Regions from separate parts of the Stenotrophomonas sp. YJH_SMC_4 genome, predicted to be linked through region 1. Evidence: predicted binding sites of a transcription regulator. Region 1 holds the regulator's gene; each other region holds the start of a gene.

Region 1 (4,848 bases):
GTCGATGCCCTGGTCCTTGTTGAACTCTTCAACCAGGTACTCGATGACGCGGTTGTCGAAGTCTTCGCCACCCAGGAAGGTGTCGCCGTTGGTGGCCAGCACTTCGAACTGCTTTTCACCGTCGACGTTGGCGATCTCGATCACCGAGACGTCGAAGGTGCCGCCGCCCAGGTCGTACACCACGATCTTGCGATCCTTGTTGTCGCCCTTGTCCAGGCCATAGGCCAGCGCGGCCGCGGTCGGCTCGTTGATGATGCGCTTGACGTCCAGGCCGGCGATGCGGCCGGCGTCCTTGGTTGCCTGGCGCTGGCTGTCGTTGAAGTAGGCCGGCACGGTGATGACCGCTTCGGTGACCTTCTCACCGAGGAAGTCCTCGGCGGTCTTCTTCATCTTTTCCAGCACCTTGGCCGAGATTTCCTGCGGGGCCATCTTCTTGCCGTCGCTGGTGGCCACCCAGGCGTCGCCATTGTCATGGGCCAGGATGCTGTACGGGACGTGCGCGATGTCCTTCTGCACTTCGGCGTCGGTGAACTTGCGGCCGATCAGGCGCTTCACCGCGTAGAAGGTGTTCTTCGGGTTGGTCACGGCCTGGCGCTTGGCCGAGGCACCGACCAGGACTTCGCCGTCCTTGGTGTAGGCGACGATCGACGGGGTGGTGCGATCGCCTTCCGAATTCTCGATGACGCGGGCCTTGCCGCCGTCCATGATCGCCACGCACGAGTTGGTGGTGCCGAGGTCGATACCAATGATCTTGCCCATGGGGGAGACTCCTGAGGATGCTTGTTGGTGTCAGTCCGGCCGTTCGGCCGGTGGATGAATACGATGTGGGGGAGGCTCGTGGAACATTCAAGCCGTCTCCCGAACGCTGTGTTCAGCGCCTGGAAAACCTTGCCAGGCATGGCCTGGCACAACCGGGACCGGGCAAAGCCCGGCCTAGTCCATCAATCGGCGGCCACCACCACCAGCGCCGGCCGCAGCAGGCGCTCGTTGAGCAGGTAGCCCTTCTGGAACACGGTCACCACGCTGCCCGGGGCGGCGCCCGGCGTCGGCACCTGGCTGATGGCCTGGTGGTGTTCCGGGTTGAACGGCTGGCCGATCGGGTCCAGCAGGACCAGTCCGTTGTCGGCGGCCACCTTCAGCAGCTGCTTGTAGGTCAGCTCCAGGCCTTCGCGCAGCGGGTGCGGTTCGTCGCCGGCGGCCTTCAGGCCGGCATCCAGGCTGTCGAACACGGGGAGCAGATCGCCCAGCAGCTTCTCGTTGGCGAACTTGCGGGCCTGTTCGATGTCACGGGCAACGCGCTTGCGCTGGTTCTCCAGGTCGGCGCGCTCACGCAGGGCATCGGCCTTGACCTGTTCGATTTCGGCGCGCAGGCGCTCGACTTCGTCGTTGACGCCGGCGGTGGCGGCCGCATCGGCGGCACTCTGCTGGGATTCGATATCTGGCTGTTCGTGGTTCATGTCTGGGTCCCTGGCGGTCAATCTCCGCCTCCACCCACCCTAGTGTGGGCGGGATGCTGCGTTTCAAGCGTCGGATGTTCCCGGCGGGCGGCCGGCTGGCGAAAACGCCGCGCCCAGTACATCGGCGGTAGCCTGGACCAGCGGGATCACGCGGTCGTAGGCCATCCGCTTGGGGCCGATCACCCCCAGCACGCCCAGCACCTGGCCATTGGCCGAGTAAGGGGCAGTGACCAGCGAGACGCCCTGCAGCGGCATCATCCCGGTCTCCTCGCCGATGAAGATGCGCACGCCGGGCGCCTGGATGGTCCGCTCCAGCAGCTGCAGGATCTCCCGCTTGCTGGAGAACAGCTCGAACAGCTCGCGCAGGCGCTCCAGGTCGGACAGGTCCTGCACCCCCATCAGGCGGGTCTGGCCGGCCACCAGCATGTCGTCGGCAGCCGGCTGCAGGGCCTGTTCGGCCAGCTCGATGCTGTGCGCCAGCAGCTGTTCCAGCTCGGAGCGGGCATCGCGCAGTTCCAGCAGCAGTCGGGTGCGGATCTCGGCCATCGGCAGGCCGGCGAAATGGGCATTGAGATAGTTCGCGACCTGCTCCAGCTGACCCGGCGCAAACTCCTGCCGGGTCTCGATGACGCGGTTCTGCACCTCGTTGTCGGCAAACACCAGGATCGCCAGCACCCGGCGCCCGTCCAGCGCCACGAAGTCGATCTGGCGGAAGGCGAACTGCTCGCGTCGCGGCGCGCTGACCACGCCGACGAAGTGGCTCATCGCCGACAACAGCTCCGAGGCGCTGCCGAGCAGGGCCTGGGTGCTGCCGCCGCCAGCCAGTTCCTGGCGCAACCGGGCCAGCTCGCCTTCGCCCGGCGGCTGCATCTGCAGCAGGCTGTCGACGAAGACCCGGTAGCCATGTGCCGTCGGGACGCGCCCGGCGGAGGTGTGCGGCGAGGCCAGCAGCCCCAGGTCTTCCAGGTCACCCAGGATGTTGCGTATGGTCGCCGGACTGACCTCCAGCCCGGCCACGCGCGCCAGCGTCTGCGAGCCGACCGGCTCACCGTCCTGGATGTAACGCGCGATCAGCGTGCGCAGCAGATGGCGCGCACGCGGGGCAAGCTGGTCGGGAGAACCGTGCATGGAATCAACCTGTGAGACACGGACACTAGATAATGGCGGCGCATCACCTTGGCAAGTCATTGGACCTCCCTCGCCCGCGTGCTAGCGTTGCGCGGCTGCTGATACCCCCTTACCCATGCTCAGACATCTTTCGATCAAGGATTTCGCCGTCGTCCGCGCCACCGAACTGGAGTTCGGGCCAGGCATGACCGTGGTTTCAGGCGAGACCGGCGCCGGCAAGTCGCTGATGGTCGACGCGCTGGGCTTCCTGTCCGGCCTGCGCGCCGACAGCGGCGTGGTCCGCCACGGCGCCGCGCGCGCCGAGCTTTCGGCCGAGTTTGCGCTGGAGCAGCTGCAGGCTGCACGCCAGTGGCTGGCCGACAACGAGCTGGACGACGAGGAGCAGTGCCAGCTGCGCCGGGTCATCCGCGCCGATGGCGGTTCGCGGGCCTGGATCAACGGCCGCCCGGTGACCCTGGCGCAACTGGGCGACCTGGCCTCGCTGCTGGTGGAGATCCACGGACAGCACGAACAGCAGGCCCTGCTGACGCGCCCGTCGCAGCTGGCCCTGCTCGACGCCTATGCGCGCAACGAGAACGAACGCCGCCAGGTGCGACGCGCCGCCGCGGCCTGGCAGGCATTGGTCGATGAATCGCTGGCGCTGTCGCAACAGGGCGACGTCAGTGACCGGATCGGCTTCCTGGAGCACCAGCTGCGCGAGCTGGACCGTGAAGACCTGGAGCCGGAGTCGATTGCCGCACTCGGCGCCAGCCACCGCCGCCAGGCCCATGCCAGCGCCCTGCTGAGCGCCTGCCAGGCCGCCAGCAACCAGCTCAACGGCGACGACGGCAGCTCCGCGCTGGACCTGCTGCAGCAGGTGCGCCATGAGCTGTCGCGCCTGATCGAGCACGACCCGCGCCTGGGCGAGGTGGATGGCCTGATCGAGAACGCTTCGATCCAGCTGCACGAAGCCCTGTCGCTGCTGGATCGGGTGCATGACGACCTCGACGCCGACCCGGAACAGTTCGAGGAGAACGAGCGCCGCCTCGGCCGTCTGCACGACCTGGCCCGCAAGCACCGCGTGCCGATGGACGAGCTGGGTGCACAGCGCGAGCGCATGCACGCCGAAGTGGAACAGCTGCGCGGCGCCGACGAACGCCTGCAGCGCCTGGCCGGCGAGATCGACAAGGCCGCCGCCGCCTGGCGCGCACAGGCCGAAGTGCTGACCGCCAGCCGTCGCAGCGCTGCTGCCGAGCTGTCGGCCACCACCACCGGCATCATCGCCGAGCTGGGCATGGGCGGCGGCCAGTTCCTGATCGAGCTGGAACCGCAGGACGCCGCCAAGCCCGACCCGCAGGGTGCCGAGCGCGTGGAATTCCTGGTCGCAGCCAATGCCGGCCAGCCGCCGCGCGCCCTGCGCAAGGTGGCCTCCGGCGGCGAACTGTCACGCATCTCGCTGGCCATCGAAGTGGCCGCGCTGGACCTGGATGCAGTACCGACCATGGTGTTCGACGAAGTCGACTCCGGCATCGGCGGCGCGGTAGCCGACATCGTCGGCCAGAAGCTGCGCGCGCTCGGCGAGAAGCGCCAGGTGCTGTGCGTGACCCACCTGCCGCAGGTTGCCTCCAAGGGCCATGCCCATTACCGGGTCAGCAAGGCCCCGGTGGAAGGCATGACCCAGAGCGCCGTGGAAAAGCTGGACAGCAAGGCGCGCGAGGAAGAGCTGGCGCGCATGCTCGGCGGCGTGGAAGTGAGCAAGGAAGCGCGCGCCGCCGCGCGCAAGCTGCTGCAGGTGTAACGCCGCCCGAGCCGGGCATAGGCCCGGCTTCCGCGCGGTAGTGCCGGGCGCTGGCCGGCAACCGATGCGAGGGGGCGAAGATCGTGAGGTTGCCGGCCAGCGGCCGGCACTACCCCCGTGGCTGCGTCAGGTCGACGTTCTCCACCAGGAAATCAAGAAACGCGCGCACCCGCAGCGGCAGGTAGCCGCCCTGCCCCAGGAACACCGCGTGCACCTCTTCCAGGTCACCGGGGTTGGCCTCTTCCAGCACCGGCAGCAGGCGCCCGGCGGCAATATCCTGCTGCACCTGGAATGCTGCCAGCCGCGCCATGCCCAACCCACCCAGCACCAGCTGGCGCAGCGCATCGCCGTTGCTGGCGCGGGCGTTGCCACTGGGCAGCAGCATGCGTTCGCGCCCGTCCTGCAGCAACGGCCAGCCCTGCATCGCGCGCGCATGGCCGATATCCAGCCGGTTGTGCGACTGCAGCTCCTCGGCAGTGCGTGGCA
Region 2 (4,848 bases), on a different contig from region 1:
CATCAGCACCCAGCACATGACCCGGTCGGCGCAATCACCGCCCTGGCGTCAGAGTAGAGCCACGCCATGCGTGGCTAAGCCCCACAAATGAAAAAGGCCCGGCATTACCGGGCCTTTTCAGTACTTCAACGCCACCCGCGCCTTACGCGGTGAACAGCGCCTTCATCTTCTTCAGCGCGTTCGCCTCAACCTGGCGGATGCGCTCGGCCGACACGCCGTACTCGTCGGCCAGCTCCTGCAGCGTCACCTTGCTGTCGGCGTCCAGCCAGCGACGGCGGATGATGTCGCGCGAGCGGGCATCCAGTTCCGCCAGGCCTTCGCGCAGCAGCTGCATCTGGTTGTCTTCGCTGTCCTCGCGCTCGTAGGCCATCGACGGGTCTTCGTCATCGGCAACCAGGAACGCAGCCGGCGACGGCGGTGCGTGTTCGTTGTCCTCGTCGGTCGGCGCGTCGAAACCGATATCGCGGCCGGACAGGCGCGACTCCATTTCCATGACCTCGCGCTCGGACACGTTCAGGTCCTTGGCCACCGCGCTCACTTCCGCCGCGTTCATCCAGCCCAGGCGCGTCTTCGACTTGCGCAGGTTGAAGAACAGCTTGCGCTGCGCCTTGGTGGTGGCGACCTTCACGATGCGCCAGTTCTTCAGGATGAACTCGTGCATCTCTGCACGGATCCAGTGCACGGCGAAGGAGACCAGGCGCACGCCCATGTCCGGGTCGAAGCGCTTGACCGCCTTCATCAGGCCGATGTTGCCTTCCTGGATCAGATCGCCCAGGGCAAGGCCATAGCCGTTGTAACCGCGGGCCACGTGCACCACGAAGCGCAGGTGCGAATGCACCAGCTCGCGGGCGGCGTCCAGATCGTTGCCGTCGCGGAAGCGACGGGCCAGGTCCTGTTCGTCATCGACCGACAGCACCGGGATCTGGTGCACGGCACCGATGTAGGCGTCCAGCGAACCGAGCGCACTGGGAATCGGGAGATTGTTTGCCACAAGGGCAGTAGAGGTGTTCTGGCTCATAGGCACCCATCTTAGCAGTCCGGGATTTGGACTGCTAAAGGAGGAAAAAGTTCCAGCATCCTATTGATGCAACACTGGTCCCAAACAGAGCCCTACCGTAGCGCGATTTGATGACAGTGGCGAGCGCGCTTTTCGGGATTCACAATCCCTTGGAATTCAAGCAATTACCTGCCGGGAACCGGCCGATTCCGGTCAAGCGGAGCTGAACGGGCCGTTCTGGAGGCCCATTCAGGCCAGGGAACGTTGTCCGGCGTTCAGGCCCGGCCGCCAGCCGGCGCTCAGAGCACCGAGCGCGGCGGCAGCGACCAGTCGATCGGGGCCTGGCCGCGACGCAGCAGGTACTCGTTGGCCATCGAGAAATGGCGGCAGCCGAGGAAGCCACGATGGGCCGACAGCGGCGACGGATGCGGGGCCTTCAGAACGCGATGGCGACGGGTATCAATGACCTTGCCCTTCTGCTGCGCGTAGGCACCCCAGAGCATGAACACCAAGCCTTCGCGTTCGCGGTTGAGCACGTCCACCACGTGATCGGTGAAGCCTTCCCAGCCACGGCCCTGGTGTGCGCCGGCCTTGCCCTCCTCCACCGTCAGCACGGCATTGAGCAGCAGCACGCCGCGTTGCGCCCACGGGATCAGGCAGCCGTGGTCCGGGCGCGGGATACCGAGATCGCTCTCGATCTCCTTGTAAATGTTCAGCAGCGACGGCGGCACCGGCACGCCCGGCGGCACCGAGAAACTCAGGCCATGCGCCTGGCCACGGCCGTGGTACGGGTCCTGGCCGAGGATCACCACATTCACCTGCTCGAATGGCGTGGCGTCGAATGCGGCGAAGATCTGCGGGCCGGGCGGGAATACCGCCGCGCCACTGGCCTTGCGCTGGCGCAGGAAGCTGGACAGCTCGCGCATCTGCGGCTGCAGGAGGTAATCGCCGACATGCTGCTTCCAGCTCGGTTCCAGCTGGATCGTCGGGGTGTCCGCTACTTCATCAATCATTGCACCACTTCATCGAATCAGGGGTCCATCGTTCAACCGGGCCAGGCGCAGCTGGAACAGCACCTTGGTGACCAGCAGCCGTTCTTCGATCGGCTTGAGTACCAGGTCGTTGGCGCCGGACTGCAGCAGCCCGGTCTGGTTATGCGGGTTGCCGTCGCCGGTCATCACCAGCACCGGCAGGCGGCGCTTGCCGTAGCCGAAGTCCACGCGCACGCGCTGCACCACGTCGCGGCCGCTCAGTTCGCCCTTCAGGGTGACGTCGGTCAGCACCAGGTCGATGCGATGGCGGCTGCGGCCCAGCGACTCGGCGGTGAGCAGGGTGAACGCCTCTTCGGCGCTGACCACGTGCAGCACGTTCAACTGCTGGCGTTCGAGCATGCGCTTGGTGGCCTCGGCCACCACGCGGCTGTCCTCGATATAGAGGATGGTCGCGCCGGGAATGGTCTGCGGCTGCACATAGCCGCGGATGAAGGTCGCCAGCGCCTCGTGGCCCAGCGCCTTGTCGAAATAGTCGGTGACGTACTCGGTGAAGCGACGCTGCTCCAGATGCTGCTGGGCATCGCCGGACACCACGATCACCGGCACGTAGGCCTGGCCGGCCGCTTCGCGGATCATCCGCGCCAGCGCCAGGCCGTCGCCATCACGCAGGGTCAGCGAGGTGGTCACCAGGTCCACCGGGCCCTGCGCCAGCGCCTGCTGCGCATCCTCGATGCTGTCGCAGCCAATCACCTCCACGCCCGGCAGGTCGCGCTGCAGGACGTCGGCGATCAGCTTGCGGACCAGCTTCGAGCCATCGACCACCATCACCCGCGTCGCGGGCCCTTCAAGGTGCTTCAGCGCTTGCGGTTGCATGCCGGTCTCAGGTGTCGGTCGGTCGGGTCTGGCGCAGGAAGTGGCCGGTGACCAGCCACGCACCCAGCCAGCCCAGCAGCAGCGTGCCGAGCAGGACCAGGCCACCGTGCAGCAGGTCCAGGCCGTGCAGCACGAACGGGCTGCCGTAGCTGCGCGAGAGTTCGGCCAGCGGCACGCGCAGCGCGGCACCGGCGGCGCCGATCAGGGCCAGCGCAACCGCGCCGGCGCCCAGGCCATACCACGCACCCAGGTACAGGAACGGGCGGCGGATGAAGCCATCACTGGCGCCGAGCAGCTGCAGCACGCCGATCTCTTCGCGGCGGGCCTGGATGTCCAGGCGCACGGTGTTGCCGACCACCAGCGCGGCACCGACGCCGAGCAGGACCGACAGCACCTGCACCAGCCGCGCGCCGAACGCCAGCCAGGCATCCAGGCGCTGGCGCCACAGTGCATCGTGCTGCACCAGGTCGGCCTCGGGCAGGCTCTCCAGCGCGCGCGCCAGGCGCGCGTCGTCCTTGCCCTGGCCGGGGGTGATCACCAGCAGCGAGGGCAGCGGGTTGTCATTGAGTGCGTCGATCGCCTCGCCGAGGCCGGCGTCGCGCAGTTCCTGCAGGCCCTGCTCGGGCGTGCGCACGTTCACTTCGGCCACGTCATCGCGGTCGCGCAGCTGGCCGGCCAGGCGCAGCGCGCCGGGGCCATCGACGTTGCCCTTCAGGAACACATTGATGTCGCGCGACTGCTGCACGCTGCCGGCGAACTGCTTGAGGTTGTCCAGCGCGATCGACAGGCCCAGCGGCAGGGCCAGCGCCAGCGCCATGACCATCACCGTCAGCAGGGTCGCCCACGGTTTGCGGCAGGCACGGCCGAGGCTGAACACCACGCTGTGCGCGTGGTGCTGGAACCAGACGCCCACGCGCGAGGGGGCGGCGGCTTCGCTGTTTTCGTTCTTCGCCATGCGTTACTCCGCCAGATCCTGCGGCGAGATGTCATCCACCAGCCGGCCGTGGTCGAGGATCAGCACGCGCTTGCGCATGCGGCGCAGCAGCGGCAGGTCGTGACTGACCACCAGCACGCTGGTGCCGCGCGCGGGCAGCTCGGCGAACAGGGCCATGATCTCCGCCGCCAGGGTCGGGTCGAGGTTGCCGGTCGGCTCATCGGCCACCAGCAGCTTGGGCTCACCGACGATGGCGCGGGCGATGCCAACGCGCTGCTGCTCACCGGCCGACAGCTGCGAGGGCAGCGCCTTCTCGCGGTGGCCCAGGCCCATCCGTTCCAGCACCGAGCGCACGCGCTTGCTGATGTCGCCACGGCGGGTGCCGCGCAGGATCAGCGGCAGCGCCACGTTCTCGGCGATCGAGCGGTCCATCAGCAGGCGGTGGTCCTGGTAGACCGCACCCACCGCGCGACGGTGGCGGGGCACATCGCCGCCACGCACCTTCAGCAGGTTGCGCTCGTCGAACACCACCGCGCCACGGCTGGGCCGCTCGTCCAGGTGGATCAACTTGAGCAGGGTGCTTTTGCCCGCACCGGAATGGCCGGTGACGAACAGCATCTCGCCCGGCGCGACCTCGAAGCTGACATCGGTCAGTGCCTCGTGGCCACCGGCGTACTGTTTGCTGACATTGTCGAAGCGCAGGACACTCATGCCCCGATTATGCAGGACCGGCGCGACGTCGTGGAGACGGTCACACGAGCGGTAGTGCCGGCCGCTGGCCGGCAACCCACACAACTGCCAGCCAGGGTGGGTGCCGACCGTTGGTCGGCACGCCCTTGAAGCCACCCGACCAACGGTCGGGTGCTACCCGCTGATCGGCAGCGCCGATCAGTTACCCGACAGCATCCGGCGGATCTTGCGGCCGATGCGGGTCAGGAACGAATCGCCGGTATCAGCAGCCGTGCGCACCGGCTTGGCCACCACCTGCACCGGCGTGACCGGGCTGGCGCCATTGCCGGCGGCGTTCTGCACGCCCTCGGCACCTTCGACCG
Region 3 (4,848 bases), on a different contig from region 1:
TGTACGGGTAGGCGGTGTGGCCCTTGATTGTCGCGTGCAGCGAGCAGCGCAGCTGGCTCGGGCTGCTGGTGTTGACCTTGGAGTAGTAGCCGGCCGGCACGCCAGGGTTGCCCGGGTCCGGATTGCCGCCGGTGCTGGCCACGGTGAAGGCGATGCGGCTGTCGGCCGCCGGGTGTGCGCCCTGCAGGTCGGTGATGCGCGCGGCGCGGATGTCGAAGCGGCAGGCTTCACCGGCCACCAGCGCGGTGTTGGTGGACAGCTTCACGCTGCGCCCGCTGGCCGGGAAGGTCAGCGGCACGCTGCCGGAGGTACCGCAGCTCAGCGCGAACGCGCCGCTGGCGAGGTTCACGGTTTCGCTGAACACCACTTCCAGATCGGCGGCGGCCGGGAAGGTGCTGCTGCCCTGCGCCGGGGTGGTGGTGGACACCGACGGCGGCGTGTTCGGGCCCGGGGTGCCGCCGCCACTGAAGGTCTGGCCGTTGTTGCAGCTGCCGAAGGTCTGCCTGGCCGACTCGGCCCAGGTGAAGTGGGCGTACTGGCTGCCGCTGCCGGTCAGCTGCAGCGAGGTGCCGGGGGCCGTGCTGTTGGTCTCGGCCACCGGAATGTTCTGGCTGGTCATGCCGGCGGCAGGGCCACCGGAGGCGGTGATGGCGCCCTCGTAGCTGAGGAACTGGACCACCTTGCCGCTGGCGTCGACCAGGGCGATGCCGTCGTTCGGGCCGTTCTGGATGCCGTTGGTCGGGTAGTTGACCACGGCGATGCTGGCGCTGCCGCAACCGGCGGCGGTGCCGGCCGGGACCGGGTTGTTGGCGTAGACCGTGGCGGCCGAAGGATTGCTGCCGTTGTAGAGGTAGAGGCGGTAGCCGGACAGGTCTTCACCTGCGGTAGCGACCACTTCGATGGCTTCGCCGACGTCACCGGCGGCGGTGCTGTCGTCGTAGTGCAGTTCATTGATGAAGACCTCGGCCTGGGCCGGCGCCGCGGCCAGTGCCAGCAGGCAGGCGGCGGCAAGCGGGGACAGCAATCGCATCGACTACTCCTTGTGATTGGGAATGCGTGACCGAGCCTAAGGCCGATCCAGTGACACTTTGTCGTAAATGAACGTCAGATATCTGACAGTGCGACGCTTGTCACCGAAATTGTCCAGGACCAACGCCTTGGCCGAGGCGCGCGGGTGGAAAAAATTTTTTCATTCCGCCCTTGAAAGGGGGCGGCGGGGCTCCATCTCTGCCCTGCTCCCGACGTTGTCGGGTTTCTTCACGTGCGGTTCTGGCACTCGCCTGGGGTGAGTGCTAACATCGCCGGACTTTTTTAGACCAATCAATCACTTAAGAGGTCTCCTATGAGCATCAAGCCGCTGCACGACCGCGTTGTGGTCAAGCCGATCGAAGCCGACGAAATCTCCGCCGGTGGCATCGTCATCCCCGACTCGGCCAAGGAAAAGTCCACCAAGGGTGAGGTCGTGGCCGTCGGCCCGGGCAAGCCGCTGGACAACGGCAACGTGCGCGCGCCGTCGCTGAAGGTCGGCGACAAGGTCATCTATGGCCAGTACGCCGGCAGCTCGTACAAGAGCGAAGGCGTCGAATACAAGGTCCTGCGCGAAGACGACGTGCTCGCCGTCATCGGCTGAGCCTCGGCGCGACCTGTTTCAACCTGATCCCAAACTCCCAGCCGCCGGGCATCGTCCGGCGCTACCAATGAGGTAAATGCAATGGCTGCCAAGGATATTCGTTTCGGTGAAGACGCCCGTTCGCGCATGGTGCGCGGCGTCAACGTTCTCGCCAATGCCGTCAAGGCCACCCTGGGCCCGAAGGGCCGCAACGTCGTGCTGGAAAAGAGCTTCGGCGCCCCGACCATCACCAAGGACGGCGTCTCCGTCGCCAAGGAAATCGAACTGGCTGACAAGTTCGAGAACATGGGCGCGCAGATGGTGAAGGAAGTTGCTTCGCGCACCAACGACGATGCCGGCGACGGCACCACCACCGCCACCGTGCTGGCCCAGGCCCTGATCCGCGAAGGCGCCAAGGCCGTTGCCGCCGGCATGAACCCGATGGACCTCAAGCGCGGTATCGACAAGGCCGTTTCGGCCGCCGTCGCCGAGCTGAAGAACATCTCCAAGCCGACCGCCGACGACAAGGCGATCGCCCAGGTCGGTACCATCTCGGCCAACTCGGACGAGTCGATCGGCCAGATCATCGCTGACGCGATGAAGGAAGTCGGCAAGGAAGGCGTCATCACCGTTGAAGAAGGCTCGGGCCTGGACAACGAGCTGGACGTGGTCAAGGGCATGCAGTTCGACCGCGGCTACCTGTCGCCGTACTTCATCAACAACCAGCAGTCGCAGACCGCTGACCTGGATGACCCGTTCATCCTGCTGCACGACAAGAAGATCTCCAACGTCCGTGACCTGCTGCCGGTGCTGGAAGGCGTCGCCAAGGCCGGCAAGCCGCTGCTGATCGTGGCCGAGGAAGTTGAAGGCGAAGCGCTGGCCACCCTGGTCGTCAACACCATCCGTGGCATCGTCAAGGTCGTGGCCGTCAAGGCTCCGGGCTTCGGCGACCGTCGCAAGGCGATGCTGGAAGACATGGCCGTGCTGACCGGCGGCACCGTGATCTCCGAAGAAGTCGGCCTGTCGCTGGAGAAGGCCACCATCAAGGACCTGGGCCGCGCCAAGAAGGTGCAGGTCTCCAAGGAGAACACCACCATCATCGACGGCGTCGGCGACAAGGCCAACGTTGATGCACGCGTGGCGCAGATCAAGACCCAGATCCAGGACACCTCCTCGGATTACGACCGCGAGAAGCTGCAGGAACGCGTGGCCAAGCTGGCCGGCGGTGTTGCCGTGATCAAGGTCGGCGCCTCGACCGAAATCGAAATGAAGGAAAAGAAGGATCGCGTCGACGACGCCCTGCACGCCACCCGTGCGGCCGTTGAAGAAGGCGTGGTTCCGGGCGGCGGCGTTGCCCTGGTCCGCGCGATCACCGCGCTGGCCGGCCTGAAGGGCGCCAACGAAGACCAGAACCACGGCATCCAGATCGCCCTGCGTGCGATGGAAGCCCCGCTGCGCGAGATCGTTGCCAACGCCGGTGACGAGCCGTCGGTCATCATCAACAAGGTCAAGGAAGGCACCGGCAGCTTCGGCTACAACGCCGCCACCGGCGAGTTCGGCGACATGCTGCAGTTCGGCATCCTGGACCCGACCAAGGTGACCCGTTCGGCGCTGCAGAACGCGGCCTCGATCGCTGGCCTGATGATCACCACCGAAGCCATGGTTGCCGAAGCTCCGAAGAAGGACGAGCCGGCCATGGGCGGCGCCGGTGGCATGGGCGGCATGGGTGGCATGGGCGGCATGGACTTCTAAGGTCCACGCCCGCGTCGGACGTTGCCGGCCCTGGTCGGCGCGTCTCCCCGATGCACGGAAAAACCCCGCCGCGAGGCGGGGTTTTTTTGTTGCCCGGTTGCCGCCATGGCGCCGCGTCGCTACGCTCGCAGACCATGCCTACCTCGTTCATCGTCGTCGACGACTTCCTCTCTCCAGCCGATGCACACGGCCTGCGCCAGGCCGGGCTGGGCCTGACCTACCCGGCGCAGGAGGGGGCATTCCCCGGGCGTAATTCGCTCGAACGGCTGGAGCTGGACGGCCTGTCCGAGGCCGCGTCGCGGTTGGTCAACGAGCCGCTGCGGCCGGTCAATCCGTTGCAGTCGCACGGCAAGTTCCGGCTGACCCTGGCCAGCGATGTGGGTCGCGCCAAGGTGCACACCGACCATTCGCACTGGTCCGGCATCCTCTACCTCAGCGCCCCGGAGCACTGCGAAGGGGGTACCGAGTTCTTCCGCCATCGCCGCACCAACACCGAGCGCATGGCGCTGAACGCCCACGAGCTGGCTGCGCTGGGCTACGCCAACGGCGGCGACATGCATCGGGACATCATCGAGCGCGACAGCGTCGACGACAGCCAGTGGGAAATGACCATGCGCATCCCGATGCGCTTCAACCGTCTGGTGCTGCTGCGCCCGTGGTTCTGGCATACCGCCGGCCCGGCCTTCGGCGACCGGCCGGAGAATGGGCGGCTGGTCTACCTGATGTTCTTCGAGCAGGCGCGTTGAAGGGAGGTCATCCACGCATGGCGTGGATCTACTTCACGAATGCCTTCGCTGCGCCGTACTCCCACTGCCACGGTACGCCGATGTCGCCGAGCACGAAGGCCACCAGCGCCGGGAAGGTCGCCTCGGCGCGCACATCGTTGCCCAGGATCACCACGCAGCGCTGCTGCTGCTCGACGCACACCAGCGTATTACCGACCGCATCATCGTGGCCGCCCTTGTAGAAGCCCGCGCCTTGCGGGCCACGGAACGTCACCACTCCCAGGCCGGCCGCCAGGTCCTTGCGCTGCAGCGCCTTCGGCAGCTCCGGCTGCAGGGTGGGGAACTGGCTGGCGGTGGTGATCGGCAGCTGCGGCCGCACCAGCTCCTTGCGCATCGTCGCTGACAGCCCATCGCCGCGCACGTAGCCGGCGGCGAAACGGGCCATGTCGGCGATGGTGGTATCCATCGAACCGGCCGCGCGCACGCGGCTGCGCTCATCGTGCGGCTCGGCGGTGCCCTCCATGGTCCAGCCGTCGGCCAGGTTGGTGGCGAAGTCCCCGCGCCACATCATGCTGGTGCGGGTCATGCCGAAGCGGTCGAATACCCGCTGCTGCATCAACGCACCCACATCCTCGCCCAGCCGTCCGCGTTCGATCACGAACTGCAGCAGGATCAGCCCTTCGCCGGAATAGCCGTAGCGGCTGCCTGGATCGAAGTGGAACTTCAGCCGGCCGTCCGGTTCAAGAAACCCGAAGTTGGCAA

What was found. Region 1 encodes HrcA, which represses chaperone genes, less so after heat shock. Its sites were predicted from a motif close to TTNGCACTCNNNNNNNNNGAGTGCNAA; they were not measured.
Region 2: the regulator HrcA is predicted to act here: its motif matches at 1,030-1,056, upstream of rpoH (RNA polymerase sigma factor RpoH).
Region 3: the regulator HrcA is predicted to act here: its motif matches at 1,270-1,296, upstream of AC5P9F_RS03970 (co-chaperone GroES).

Annotation. Positions count from the first base shown of each region.
Region 1 covers NZ_JCAFUR010000003.1:292,276-297,123, forward strand. Annotated here, with positions in the region: gene dnaK (molecular chaperone DnaK) at 1-759, opposite strand, end outside; gene grpE (nucleotide exchange factor GrpE) at 942-1,457, opposite strand; gene hrcA (heat-inducible transcriptional repressor HrcA) at 1,521-2,585, opposite strand; gene recN (DNA repair protein RecN) at 2,701-4,362, shown strand; gene AC5P9F_RS07465 (LysR family transcriptional regulator) at 4,472-4,848, opposite strand, start outside.
Region 2 covers NZ_JCAFUR010000002.1:54,685-59,532, reverse strand. Annotated here, with positions in the region: gene rpoH (RNA polymerase sigma factor RpoH) at 143-1,018, opposite strand; gene ung (uracil-DNA glycosylase) at 1,297-2,010, opposite strand; gene AC5P9F_RS03740 (response regulator) at 2,020-2,862, opposite strand; gene ftsX (permease-like cell division protein FtsX) at 2,870-3,817, opposite strand; gene ftsE (cell division ATP-binding protein FtsE) at 3,821-4,507, opposite strand; gene rhlB (ATP-dependent RNA helicase RhlB) at 4,685-4,848, opposite strand, start outside.
Region 3 covers NZ_JCAFUR010000002.1:101,604-106,451, forward strand. Annotated here, with positions in the region: gene AC5P9F_RS03965 (endonuclease) at 1-1,030, opposite strand, end outside; gene AC5P9F_RS03970 (co-chaperone GroES) at 1,343-1,630, shown strand; gene groL (chaperonin GroEL) at 1,712-3,361, shown strand; gene AC5P9F_RS03980 (DUF6445 family protein) at 3,496-4,107, shown strand; gene AC5P9F_RS03985 (serine hydrolase domain-containing protein) at 4,136-4,848, opposite strand, start outside.